One region of the Rhizobium sp. M1 genome, then DNA from elsewhere that is predicted to be linked to it. Evidence: riboswitches for the same ligand, from Rfam matches in the RefSeq annotation. Region 1 holds a riboswitch; the other holds the start of a gene.
What was found. Region 1 has a riboswitch for S-adenosylmethionine ahead of CO655_RS31645 (O-succinylhomoserine sulfhydrylase). Riboswitches for the same ligand answer to the same signal wherever they lie in the genome.
Positions count from the first base shown of each region.

Region 1 (6,860 bases):
CCTGCATGTGCTCGTAGACCAGGCGGCCGACGATCTGGCCGTCTTCGAGGATGAACGGCACTTCGTGGCTGCGCACTTCGAGCACGGCGCGGCTGCCGCGGCCGCCGGCCGGGGCATGGCCGAAGCCCGGATCGAAGAAGCCGGCGTAGTGGACGCGGAATTCGCCGACCAGCGGATCGAACGGGGTCATCTCGGCGGCATAATCCGGCGGCACATGCACGGCCTCGCGCGAGACGAGGATATAGAATTCGTCGGGATCGAGGATCAGCTCGTTGCGGCCGCGGCTATAGAGCGGCTCCCAGAAATCGAAGATGTCGTGCTGGTCCTTCTCGTCGACATCGACGACGGCGGTGTGGTGCTTGCCGCGATAGCCGATCAGGCCGTCCTTGTCGCCGCTGAGATCGATCGACAGCGCGATGCCGCCGCCCGATACGTTCGGCTGCTTGCTGGCGACGAGCGTCTCGCTTTCATGCAGCTTCAAGAGTTCCGGCTCGCCGAGCAGGGACTGGCCGACGCGGAAGCGGATCTGCGACAGGCGCGAGCCGCGGCGCACGACGATCGGGAAGGTGCGCGGGCTGATTTCGAGATAGAGCGGGCCGGAATAGCCCGGTGGAATCTTGTCGAATTCCTGGGCGTAATCGGTGATGACGCGGGTGAAGATATCGAGCCGGCCGGTCGAGCTTTTCGGATTGGCCGAGGCCGACATGTCGGCCGGCAGCGCCAAGCTCTCCATCAGCGGCACGATGTAGACACAGCCGGTCTCGAGCACCGCGCCTTGGGACAGATCGATCACATGCAGGCTGAGGCGATCGAGCTTGTCCGACACCAGATGCGAAGGCCCCGGCATGAAACTGGCGCGCACGCGAAAGGCCTTGCTCCCTAAGCGCAGGTCGAGGCTTGCCGGCTGGATCTGATCGCGGTCCAGCTCCCGCTCGGAGTTAAGACGCCCCGTTTCAAACAGCGCTGCGATCGCGCGGTCCGCCAGAATTCCAGTTTCGCGAGCCATCATGCCCCATCCATCTTTTGCGCCGACAAAACCAAATACGGGGAATTGACGCAAGCAGCTAACAGCAGTATTGCAGAATTATCCCGTGGTGATTTGGCCGGTCGGCTTGCAGCCACGTTAAACAAGTGGCTAAAAAGACCGGGTTATGAAACCGGTCTGCTTTTGCGGCCGGTTTTTTTGTTATGTGAAGGTGATGGCATGAGCAAGACCTGGCGCCCGGCAACCCAACTCGTCCATGGCGGCACGCTGCGTTCGCAATATGGCGAAACGTCCGAGGCAATCTATCTCACGCAGGGTTTCGTCTACGACACGTCCGAGGCGGCCGAAGCCCGCTTCAAGGGCGAGACCGACGGCTATATCTACGCTCGCTACGGCAGCCCGACCAACGACATGTTCGAAAAGCGCATGTGCATGCTCGAAGGTGCCGAAGACGCCCGCGCCACCGCCTCCGGCATGGCGGCCGTCAGCGCCGCGATCCTCTGCCAGGTCAAGGCGGGCGACCATATCGTTGCCGCGCGCGCCCTCTTCGGCTCCTGCCGCTGGGTGGTGGAAACGCTGGCGCCGAAATACGGCATCGAATGCACGCTGGTCGACGGCCGCGACCTCAAGAACTGGGAAGAGGCAATCCGGCCGAACACCAAGGTGTTCTTCCTGGAAAGCCCGACCAACCCGACGCTCGAGATCGTCGATATCGCCGGTGTGGCAAAACTCGCCAACCAGGTCGGCGCCAAGGTGGTGGTCGACAACGTCTTCGCCACGCCGCTCTTCCAGAAGCCGTTGGAACTCGGCGCCCATATCGTCGTCTATTCCGCCACCAAGCATATCGACGGCCAGGGCCGGTGCCTCGGTGGCGTCGTTCTGGCCGACAAGGCCTGGATCGACGAGAACCTGCACGACTATTTCCGCCATACCGGCCCGGCCATGTCGCCGTTCAACGCCTGGACGCTGCTGAAGGGCATCGAGACGCTGCCGCTGCGCGTGCGTCAGCAGACGCAGAATGCCGCGAAGATCGCCGATTTCCTGGCCGAGCAGAACAAAGTCGCCAAGGTGATCTATCCCGGCCGCAAGGACCATCCGCAGGCCGACATCATCGCCAGGCAGATGACCGGCGGCTCGACCCTCGTCGCCTTCGAGCTGAAGGGCGGCAAGGAGGCGGCCTTCGCGCTGCAGAACGCGCTCGAGATCATCAAGATCTCCAACAATCTCGGCGACAGCAAGAGCCTGATCACCCATCCGGCGACGACGACCCACAAGAACCTGACGGAAGAGGCGCGCGCCGAACTCGGCATCTCGCCGGGCACCGTCCGCCTTTCCGCCGGCATCGAGGATACGGACGACCTGATCGAGGATTTCGCCAAGGCGCTTACCAAGGTCTCGGCCTGATCGACGGCATTGGCGGCCGAGCCTCCGGGTTCGACCGCCCCGGCTCTGCCAAGTAGAATAATACCGACAATTAGGCTTAACGATCGAAAACCATGCGATCACGGCTGTTTCATCGCCGATCAACGTTCCGTTTCTTGACGGATAGGGCCTTCTTATAAGATACGGGTAACATATCTTGACTAAGGTGCAAGGCATGTATCGCGCCCTCACTAGAGATATCGAAGTCGTCGTCGAACCATTCTATCTGGAGGAGCAATCCGATCCGGAAGACGATCGCTATGTCTGGGGTTACCGGATTGTCATCAGCAACAATTCCGGCGTCGCCGTTCGCCTCATCAACCGCTACTGGAACATCACCGACCAGAACGGCGTGGTGGACGAGGTGACCGGCCCCGGCGTCGTCGGCGAACAGCCGCGGCTCAGCCCCGGCGACACCTACGAATATTCCTCCGGCTGCCCGCTCGATACGCCCTCCGGGCTGATGTTCGGCCATTACCAGATGGAAACCGACGAAGGCGAACTGTTCGACGTCGACATCCCCGCCTTCTCGCTGGATTCACCGGGGCTGCTGCGCGTGCTTAACTGACGTGTAACGCCACAGGCGGCACGACACCTCGACCCAGGAGATTGCCGACACCGGCCCCTCATCCGGCTGCCGCCACCTTCTCCCCGTAAACGGGGCGAAGGGAGCATGCCGCAAGCTCTCCGTTCCCCTCCTCGCTCTCGCAGGGCAGGTCCCCTCGCCCCGTTTTTACGGGGAGAGGGTTAGGGTGAGGGGCAGTCATGCGCGCAACCGGACAGCAGTGGTGTCAACTACTCAGCCGGCTGAAGCTCCGTCGGCTCGAAGCGGTAGGTGGTCGAGCAGAATTCGCAGGTCACGGCGATCTCGCCGTTTTCCTGGCTTTCCTCGATCTCCTCGGCCGAAAAACCCTTCAGCACGCCCTTGATCTTGTCGCGCGAACAGCTGCAGCGGTCGAAGACGGCGCGCGGTTCGTAGACGCGCACGCCGCGCTCGTGGAACAGCCGGAACAACAGCCGCTCGGTGCCGACAAGCGGGTCGGTCAACTCGTCGGCGTCGATGGTCTCGACCAGCGAACGGGCTTCGACCCAGGCGTCGTCCTCGCCATGCGGGCGGTCGCCGTTATCGCCGTCGCCGCCGTGGAGATCGGGGTGGCGCATGCGCTCGGGCGCTTCCGGCAGGAACTGGGCGACGAGGCCGCCGGCCCGCCAGCGATGGCGCGGCTTGCCGGCATCGTCGCGATCGAAGAGCTCGGCCGCGGCAAGGCGTACGCGCGTCGGGATCTGTTCCGACTGGCGGAAATAGACACCGGCAATCTCCTCGAGCGAGGTGCCGTCAAGCGCGACAATGCCCTGATAGGGCTGCGCGAACTTGCCCTGGTCGATGGTGAAGGCGAGCACCCCGTTGCCGAGCAGCTGTTCCGGCTCGGTTTCGCCCGCTTCAACCGCCTTGGCAAGCAGCGCCTGATCGAAACGGGCATAGGCGCGAACATTTTCCGGCGTCGAGAAATCGGCGACGAGAAGATCGACCGGGCCATCGCCCTTGGTCTGCACCGTGAACTTGCCGTCGAATTTCAGCGAGGTGCCGAGCAGCACCGTCAGCACGACGACTTCGGCAAGCAGCCGGGCGACGGGCGCGGGATAATGATGGCGCTCGAGGATCGCATCGAGCATCGGGCCGAGCTGGACGGCGCGGCCGCGCACATCCAGACCCTCCACCTGGAAAGGGACGACATGGTCATCGCCGGCGAAATCGAACTGGCCGAGGGCGGCTGCAGCTTCTGCCATGGCTTTCACTCCTAGTTTTCAAGCGATGAGCAAGGGTGCCCTTCGCTCGCGCGGCCGCGCGTTGTTCGCGCGCGGCGTCCGATTATGGTTCAGATCGCGCCCAGGCACCAAGCAAGAATCGACTTCTGCGCGTGAAGACGGTTTTCCGCTTCATCGAAGACCACGGATTGCGGGCCGTCGATCACCTCATCCGTCACTTCCTCACCGCGATGGGCAGGCAGGCAATGCATGAACAATGCATCGCTGCCGGCCTTGGCCATCAAGGCCGCATTGACCTGATAAGGCTGAAAGACGTTGTGACCCCGGGCCCGATGTTCCTGATTCATGGAGACCCAGGTATCGGTCACCACGCAATCGACGCCTTCGACCGCACGGTCGGCATCATGGCAGAGCATGATTTCGGCGCCCTCATTGCGGGCCCAGTTCAGATAGTGATCCTTAGGCTCCGAACCAAGGGGTACGGCCATGTTCATGCGATAGCCGAAACGCGCGGCCCCCTCGACCAGCGAATGCAGCACATTGTTGCCGTCGCCGGTCCAGGCGATGGTCTTGCCCTTGATCGGGCCGCGATGCTCTTCGAAGGTCATGATGTCGGCCATGATCTGGCAGGGATGGGTATCATCCGTCAGCGCATTGATCACGGGCACCGTCGCATGCTCGGCAAGCTCCAGCAGGCGCGAGTGCTCGGTGGTGCGGATCATGATCGCATCGACATAACGCGACAGCACTTTGGCGGTGTCGCCGATCGTCTCGGCGCGGCCGAGCTGCATTTCGGTGCCGGACAAAAACAGCGTTTCACCGCCGAGCTGGCGCATGCCGACATCGAAGGAGACACGGGTGCGCGTCGACGGCTTTTCGAAGATCATCGCCAGCATCTTGCCGGCGAGCGGCTTGTCGCCCGTGCCGGCCTTGAAGGCCTGCTTGCGGGAAAGCGCATCGTTCATGATGGTTCTGAGGTCGGCGGATGTGACGGCCGAAAGATCGAGGAAATGTTTAGGAGCCATGTTCTTACCTGTCGTGCGCCCGAGGGCGGCAATCCCTTCAAGCCGTCTTCTTGACCTTGGAGGCGCGGATGCTCTCGGCGGCGCGCTCGAGGCGGGCGAGACCCTCGCGGGCTTCCTCGGCGGTGACGACGAGCGGCGGAAGAAGGCGGATGACGTTGTCGCCGGCCGGCACGCCGAGCAGATGCGCCGCGCGGATCGCCTGCAGCAGTTCGGCCGAGGGGACGGCCGCCTTGACGCCGAGCAGCAGGCCCTCGCCCCTGATATCCTCGATCACATCGGGATAACGGTCCTTCAGCGAAGCCAGCCCCTGACGGAAGACCAGCGCGACGTCGCGCACATGTTCCAGGAAGCCGTCGGCGAGAATGACATCGAGCACGGCGCCTCCGACGGCCATGGCCAGCGGATTGCCGCCATAGGTCGAACCATGGGTGCCGGCCTTCATGCCGGAGGCGGCCTCTGCGGTGGCAAGGCAGGCGCCGAGCGGGAAGCCGCCGCCGATGCCCTTGGCGACAGCCATGATGTCGGGTGTGATGCCCGACCATTCATGGGCGAAGAGCTTGCCGGTGCGGCCAACCCCGGTCTGGACCTCGTCGAGGATCAGCAGCAGGCCTTTCTCGTCGCAGATCTGGCGCAGCGCCTTCATGAACTCGGCCGTGGCGGGGCGCACGCCGCCCTCGCCCTGCACCGGTTCGATGAGGATTGCCGCCGTCGCATCGGTGATGGCGGCGCGCACCGCTTCCATGTCGCCGAACGGCACCTGATCGAAACCCGGCGTCTTGGGGCCGAAGCCTTCGAGATATTTCTCCTGGCCGCCGGCAGCGATCGTCGCAAGCGTGCGCCCATGGAAGGCGCCTTCGAAGGTGATGACATGGAAGCGCTCGGGACGGCCCTTGGAAAACTGATAGCGGCGCGCCGTCTTGATCGCGCATTCGAGCGCCTCGGCACCGGAATTGGTGAAGAACACCTTGTCGGCGAAGGTGGCGTCCGTCAGCCGTTTGGCCAGCCGCTCCTGGCCGGGAATCTCATAGATGTTGGAGAGGTGCCAGACCTTGTCGGCCTGCTCCTTCAAGGCGGCGACCACATGCGGATTGCCGTGGCCGACGGAGGTGACGGCGACGCCGGCGCCGAAATCGAGATAACGCTCGCCGCTTTCGGTAATCAGCCACACGCCCTCGCCTCGCTCGAACCGCAGCGGGGCACGAGAATAGGTGTCATAAAGCGGCGCGGCTTCGGCCATGGCGCGGGTCTCCCGATCAGCATTGTCAATCACCGGACTCCGGCTAAGAAAACCGGGCCCGAAAAATCAAAAATGCCGCCTTTCGGCGGCGATCGGTACTATTTCCTTTTCGCGCTGCAATGTCAACAAAACTGCGCCCTTAGCGGATGCAGCAAGCTTGTACAGCGGCATTTTCAGCCTTCAACAGGCATTATTGCAGAAATGACACGCAGAGGCAGCAAGTTGGGGAAAACTCGGAATTCGATTCATCCGGATTCCCGCGACTCTTGTCACGGAGTCAGCCTCACACTAGGTTAAAGTTCAATTACTAGACTGCATGCGGCGGAACTAGTCACCAAAATTGATCAAGCGTTTCTTGTTTCGGAGGCTTCCGGGACAACGGTGAGGGATTCTGCCATCACCAACGCAAAAGGTGGAGACAGGG
Region 1 is NZ_NWSW01000061.1:7,510-14,369, reverse strand. It holds gene CO655_RS31650 (2'-deoxycytidine 5'-triphosphate deaminase) at 1-1,009, opposite strand, end outside; SAM riboswitch at 1,082-1,160, shown strand; gene CO655_RS31645 (O-succinylhomoserine sulfhydrylase) at 1,205-2,389, shown strand; gene apaG (Co2+/Mg2+ efflux protein ApaG) at 2,583-2,975, shown strand; gene CO655_RS31635 (Hsp33 family molecular chaperone) at 3,203-4,195, opposite strand; gene argF (ornithine carbamoyltransferase) at 4,285-5,199, opposite strand; gene CO655_RS31625 (aspartate aminotransferase family protein) at 5,237-6,436, opposite strand.

Region 2 (6,860 bases), on a different contig from region 1:
CAGCGCATCGTAAAGCGATCCTTCGCCGCCGGCATCGTCGCCCAGGAACTTGATCGGCACCACGGCGCGCTCAATCGCCAGCGGCAGGCCGTCGGCAAGACGCAAGCGGTCGAGCCGCAGAACCGGCTCGTCGCCACCGAGGCCGAGCAGGAAGGATTCCTCCGGCGACGGCCTGTTGACCGACCGCGACAAGATCCGTGCGGCCGGCAGCCGCCCGCGCGAGCGCATGTCGGCGGAGAAGGAGGAAAGCCGCCAGAGCGACTGTTCCATGCGCTCCACTCTGCTTGATACGAAAGTACCACTTCCATGGCGCGATTCCAGTACGCCCGACGCCATCAGATCGCGATAGGCGGTGCGCACGGTTACGCGGCCGAGCTTCAAGGCCTCGGCAAGGTCGCGCTCGCCCGGCAGCGCTGTGCCGGGCTTCAGCAGGCCTTCCTGCACAAGGCCGGTCAGGGCCTGCGCCAGCCGCTTGTAGAGCGGCCCGGTCAGGCCCGCGTCACGCAGACCGCGGCTGTTCAGTTCCCCTATCAGACTGGTTCTATCCATGGGCAGGCAATAGAACCTATTTAGAACCAATCGGCAAGACGCAATCGGATGCCCATAGAAAAAACCCTCCCCGGTGAGTGTCCGGAGAGGGTTCATAGCGCTCAAATTTGACAGGCGTTCGTCTGGGCGGACGCTCAGCTCTTGGTAAAGATATAATCCGTCTCCTGGCGCAGCACTTCGCCGGGGCGCAGCACCGCATTCGGGAAACCTTGGTGATTGATGGCATCCGGCCAGACCTGCGTTTCCAGGCAGAAGCCGGCGAAGGGGCCGTATTTGCGCCCACCGAGGCCGGGCGCCCCGGTGTTCAGCTTGAAGCCGGCATAGAACTGCACGCCCGGCTCGGTGCTGCGCACCTCAAGCGACACACCGGAATAAAGGCTGCGGGCGAGCGCGACGCTGCGCTTGGCGGTGCGTTCGGCTGACAGGCAGAAATTATGGTCGTACAGCACCTGCTCGCTGCCGACGAAACGCTTCATCGGCGCCATTTCGCGCAGGTCGAATTCCGTGCCGGCAACGGAACGGATCTCGCCGGTCGGCACCTGCCTGTCATCGGTCGGCAGATAATGATCGGCGGCGATCATGATGTCGTGGCCGAGCGCATCCTCGCGGCCGTCGAGATTGAAATAGGCGTGCTGGCAGACATTGGCGAGCGTCGGCTGATCGCTGGTCGATTCGTAGGTCACCGACAGTTCGCCGCTGCCGTGCACCCAGAAGGTTGCCTGGATCGTGCAATTGCCGGGATAGCCGGCGCGGCCATCGGGATCGACGATTTTCAGCACCACGCGGTCGACGGCATGCTCGACGATCGTCCAGTTGCGTTTGGCGATATTGTCGCTGCCGCCATGCAGATGCGTGACGCCGTTTTCGTTCGGCTCGAGCTGATAGTCCTTGCCGTCGAGGGTGAATTTACCGCCGCCGATGCGGTTGGCGCAGCGGCCGGGCGTCGCGCCGAAATAGGCGGAATAGAGCGGATAGCTGTCGAAATCCTCAAAGCCGAGCGAGAGCGGCGCGTCATGTCCCTCGAGGCGCAGATCCTGGATGACCGCGCCCCAGCTGATGATCTTGGCCGTCAGCCCGCCGCCCTTGATGACGACACGATAGACGGTTTCGCCCGCCTTCGTCTGCCCGAAAACTTCCCGCTCCAACTTCTCCGACATGATCGACATCCGTTCCGTTCTATCCTTGGGGTTCAGGACCGGAACCTGCCCGCATTTGCTTCAATCCGCAACCGGTCGGATCAGAAAGAAATGCCGCGGCATCCGCTGATCCGCTCAGAGATCCATGCCGATCTCTTCGACGTCATAGGGCGTCGTCTGGTAGATTTCGTTGATCCAGTTGCCGAACAGGAGATGTGCGTGACTGCGCCAGCGGTTCTGCGGCGCAAGCGCCGGATCGTTATGCGGGAAGTAATTGTGCGGCATCTTGATCGGCACGCCGGCGTCGACATCACGGAAATACTCGTCCGAGAGCGAGGTGGAATCATATTCGACATGATTGAACATGTAGAGCCGCCGGCCCCTTTTCTCATGCACGAGGCAGACGCCCATCTCGCTCGATTCCATCAGAATTTCCAGGCTGTCGGATTTCTCGATGTCGGCGCGCCGCACCTCCGTCCAGCGCGACACCGGCACTTCGAAATTATCCGAAAAGCCGTTGAGATAGATCGAGGAAGGCTTCAGGTTCCGGTGGCGGTAGACGCCGAAGGCCTTCTCCTTCAGCTCGTATTTCGGAACGCCGTGGAAATGATAGATCGCCGCCATCGCGCCCCAGCAGACGTTCATCGTCGAATGGACGTTGGTTTCGGTCCAGTCGAGAATCTCCTGCATCTCTTTCCAATAGGTGACGTCTTCATAGGGCAGGAGTTCGATCGGCGCGCCGGTGATGATGAAGCCGTCGAATTTGCGCTGCTTTACCTCCTCCCAGGTCTGGTAGAAGGCAAGCAGGTGATCTTCGGACGTGTTCTTCGCCTTGTGCCCGCCGATGCGGATCAGCGACAGCTCCACCTGCAGCGGCGAGGCGCCGACCAGGCGGGCCATCTGCAATTCGGTCTTGATCTTGTTCGGCATGAGATTGAGCAGCCCGATCTGCAACGGGCGGATATCCTGTCGGATCGCCATTGTCTCGGTCATTACCCGTACACCCTCCTGGACGAGGGTTTCGAAGGCGGGCAGCGTATCGGGGATCTTGATGGGCATTGCGGTCACTCGATCAAAAATAAAAAACCGGCGGCGACAAAAAATCGCTACCGGTCCGCACGCGGCCCTTTAGCGAATTTTTTAACGTGGCTGCAAGCCGGCCGGCCAAATCACCACGGAATGCCTTAATTAGTCCCAGTTGCGCGACGAATCAACTGCCGAATGCATGCAGCGGCGACTCAGGCAAGCCTCATCACAGTTTAATGACTGATAGAATCTGTTGATAGACCGGTAACGCCACCATGCTAATAATGACAGTATGGGCGGTGTTGGAAAAGCGTGATGGCAGATAAGACCAAGGGGAGGCCGGGCATCCGAAGGCAGGACAGGGTAGGGTACGATCTCAGCCTGACATATCGCCTCGGGGTGATGTTCTCAGCATTCTGGAATTCTGAAGTGCGTGGCAAGGTGCTGTTTCTGGCGACCGTGCTGATCCTCGTCATCCTGGCGACCTCCTATGGCCAGGTCATCCTGAACGAGTGGAATGCCCCCTTCTACGACTCGCTGGAGCGCCGCGACCTCGGCGAATTCTTCCACCAGCTCGAAATCTTCGCGATGATCGCCGGCACGCTGCTGCTGCTCAACGTGTTGCAGGCCTGGCTCAATCAGATGACTGCGCTCTATATGCGCGAGGGCCTGTCGCGCGATCTCGTCGACCAGTGGCTGAAGCGCAAGCGGGCGCTGCGGCTCGCCTCCAGCGGCCTGATCGGCGTCAATCCGGACCAGCGGCTGCACGAGGATTCCCGCAATCTCGCCGAAAGCACGACGGGGCTCGTTCTCGGCCTGCTGCAATCGACCATTCTTCTGGTCAGCTTTATCGGCGTGCTCTGGCAGCTTTCCAGCGGCTTCATCTTCCACATCAACGGCCACAGCTTCTCCATTCCGGGCTACATGGTCTGGGCGGCGATTTTCTATGCCGCTTCCGCCTCGGTGCTGAGCCAGGTCGTCGGCCGCAAGCTGGTGAAGCTCAATGCCGACCGCTTCTCGAAAGAGGCCGAGCTTCGTTTCACGCTGATGCATGCCAATGAGAACATGCCGGCGATCACCGTCGCCCGCGGCGAGGAGAACGAGCGCCGGCGCATCAACACCGACATCAGCTCGGTGCTGCGGGTCGTCAAGCGGCTGGCCATGGCCAATACCAACCTCACCTGGGTTTCGGCCGGCTATGGCTGGCTGGTGATCGTCATTCCGATCATTGTCGCTGCGCCCGCCTATTTCTCCGGCGGCCTCACCCTCGGCCAGTTGATGATGTCGGTCGGCGCCTTCAACCAGGTCAACACCGCGCTGCGCTGGTATGTCGCCAATTTCGGCCCGATCGCCGAATGGCGGGCCACGCTGATGCGCGTCACCGATTTCCGCCAGGCGCTGCTCGACATGGACGAGGACTACGACCTGAAGGACAGCATCGCCTATGAAAACACCGCGCCCGACACGCTGACGCTGAAGGATGTGGTGATCAACGCCAAGATCGGCGAAGATATCGACGAATGCGGCGGTTTCCGCCTGCGCGAAACCGATGTCGTGATCAAGGCCGGCGAGAAAATCATGATCAACGGCGATCACAGCGTCAACCGCAAGCTGTTGTTCCAGGCCATGGCCGGCCTCTGGCCATGCGGCAGCGGCACGATGGGTCTGCCGCCGGTCGACGATACGCTGTTCGTGCCGCAGATCGCCTATGTTCCGGGCGGCACGCTGCGCGAGGCGCTGGCTTTTCCCGAAAGCCCCAATGCTTACGAGAAAGCCGCCGTCGAGGCCGCCCTCGACAAGGCCGGCCTGCATTCGCTGATCACAAGGCTCGATACCCGCGCTCGCTGGGACAAGCTGCTCGACAGCGACGAACAGAAGGCGATCGGCTTCGCCCGCCTGCTGCTCGTGCGCCCGCGCTGGATCGTCTTCGACGAAGTGCTGGAAGGCATGGAGCCGGAGTGGCAGGCAACGATGGCAAAGCTGCTGACCTCCATGCCCGAAACCGGCATGATCTATATCGGCCGCTCCGAAGCCTATCTCGAGGCGCTGCAGCCGCGCGTCCTGCATCTGCAGGCGCTGCCGTCAAAATCCGAAGAGCCGCAGCCGCAGGTCGCCCAGACGGGCGCCAGCGCCAGTGCCGGCGCCGCTGCCGTCCCAGCCCCGGCGCTTTAAGGCCGCTCCGGCCGTCCGTCCGGTTACATGGATGACGCGAGCGGCTGGGTTGAAGGTCAGCCCTCCAGCTCTTCCCGCAGCATTTCGAGCTCCAGCCACTCCTCTTCCATCTTCGTGAGGCTGGCGCGCAGTTTCTCCATCTCGACGGCAAGCCGGTTGAAGGCTGCCGGATCGCGCGTGAAGAGATTGGGATCTGCCATCACCTGTTCGCGCTTGGTGATCTCGGCTTCGGCCTTCGCCATCTCCTTCGGCAGGCTTTCCAGCGCGAATTTCTGCTTGAAGGAGAGCTTGCCCTTCGCGCTTCCCGCGGCAGGCGCCGTCTCCTGGGTTTTCGGCCTCTCTGCCGCCTTCTCGGCCTTCTTGCGCTCTTCAAGCGCGCCCTTGCGCTGGGCAAGCATGTCCGAATAGCCGCCGGCATATTCGATCCAGCGGCCGTCTGGCGCGTCCGGCACGGCGGGTGCGATCGTCGAGGTCACGGTGCGGTCGAGGAAATCGCGATCGTGGCTGACGAGAATGACGGTGCCGGGAAAGCCGGCGACGATTTCCTGCAGGAGGTCGAGCGTCTCGATATCGAGATCGTTGGTCGGCTCGTCGAGGATCAGGAGGTTTGCCGGGCGTGACAGGATGCGGGCCAGCATCAGCCGGGCGCGCTCGCCGCCGGAGAGGCTCCTGATCGGCGTCCGCGCCTGTTCCGGCTGAAACAGGAACTCCTTCATGTAACCAGTGACATGCCGTTGCTCACCGTTGACGATCAGGTTTTCGCCGCGCCCGTCCGTCAGGTAGTTTGCAAGCGTATCCTCGGGATCGAGATCCTCGCGCTTCTGGTCGAGTGTCGCGATCTCCAGATTGGTGCCGAGCTTTATCGTGCCGCTATCCGGAGAAAGCTGCCCGGTCAGCATCTTTAACAATGTCGTCTTGCCGGCGCCGTTCGGCCCGACCAAGCCAATGCAATCGCCGCGATGCACGCGGATGGAGAAGGGCGTGACGATGGCGCGCTCGCCGAAACTCTTGGTGATCTTGTCTGCCTCGATCACCAGCTTGCCGGATTCCTGCGCGTCGGAAACCGTCGCCTGCACCGTGCCCTGCGGTCCCTTATGGCCGCGATACTGCGAACGCATCGTCTGCAGCTCGCCGAGGCGGCGCATATTGCGCTTACGCCGCGCCGTGACGCCGTAGCGCAGCCAATGCTCCTCGCGCTCGATCGCCTTGCCGAGCTTGTGCTGTTCCAATTCCTCGGCCTCCAGCACTTGGTCGCGCCAGGCCTCGAAATGCGCAAACCCCCTGTCGAGCCGGCGCGAGCTGCCGCGGTCGAGCCAGACGGTTGCGGTTGAAACCTTTTCGAGGAACCGCCGGTCGTGCGAAATCAGAACCAGCGCGCTGCGCGTCTTCTGCAGTTCGCCTTCCAGCCATTCGATCGTTGGCAGATCGAGGTGGTTGGTCGGCTCGTCGAGCAGGAGAATGTCAGGTTCCGGCGCCAGGACGCGGGCAAGGGCGGCACGGCGCGATTCGCCGCCGGAAAGGGTGTTCGGGTCTTCCTCGCCGGTCAGGCCCAGATGCGACAGCAGATAGGTGACGCGATAGGGGTCGTCGCCCGGCCCGAGCCCGGCTTCCGCATAGGCCTGCACCGTGCTGAAGCCGGCAAAATCCGGCGCCTGTTCGAGATAACGCACCGTCGAAGAGGGATGGCGGAAGACCTCGCCGGACTGCGCGTCGACCAGGCCGGCGGCAATCTTCAGCAGCGTCGATTTTCCCGAGCCGTTGCGGCCGACGAGACAGATCTTGTCGCCGGGCTCGACCTGCAGCGAAGCGCCCGCCAAAAGCGGCGCGCCGCCGAAGCTCAGGAAGATATCGTCGAGTTTCAGAATGGGAGGGGCCAAAAATCAGACTCCGGAAAGATCATAGGGCCGGGCGAGCACGATCGCCCGGCCGCTGCCGAGCGAAAAGCGAACTGCGCCTTGCGCGACGTTGGAGATGGGA
Region 2 is NZ_NWSW01000001.1:262,315-269,174, reverse strand. It holds gene CO655_RS01325 (GntR family transcriptional regulator) at 1-549, opposite strand, end outside; gene CO655_RS01320 (aldose epimerase family protein) at 684-1,706, opposite strand; gene metA (homoserine O-succinyltransferase) at 1,821-2,744, opposite strand; SAM riboswitch at 2,794-2,871, opposite strand; gene CO655_RS01310 (ABC transporter ATP-binding protein/permease) at 3,027-4,883, shown strand; gene CO655_RS01305 (ABC-F family ATP-binding cassette domain-containing protein) at 4,940-6,760, opposite strand; gene CO655_RS01300 (thiamine diphosphokinase) at 6,764-6,860, opposite strand, start outside.
Region 2: linked by a shared signal. The riboswitch ahead of metA (homoserine O-succinyltransferase) and the one ahead of CO655_RS31645 (O-succinylhomoserine sulfhydrylase) in region 1 are both predicted to bind S-adenosylmethionine.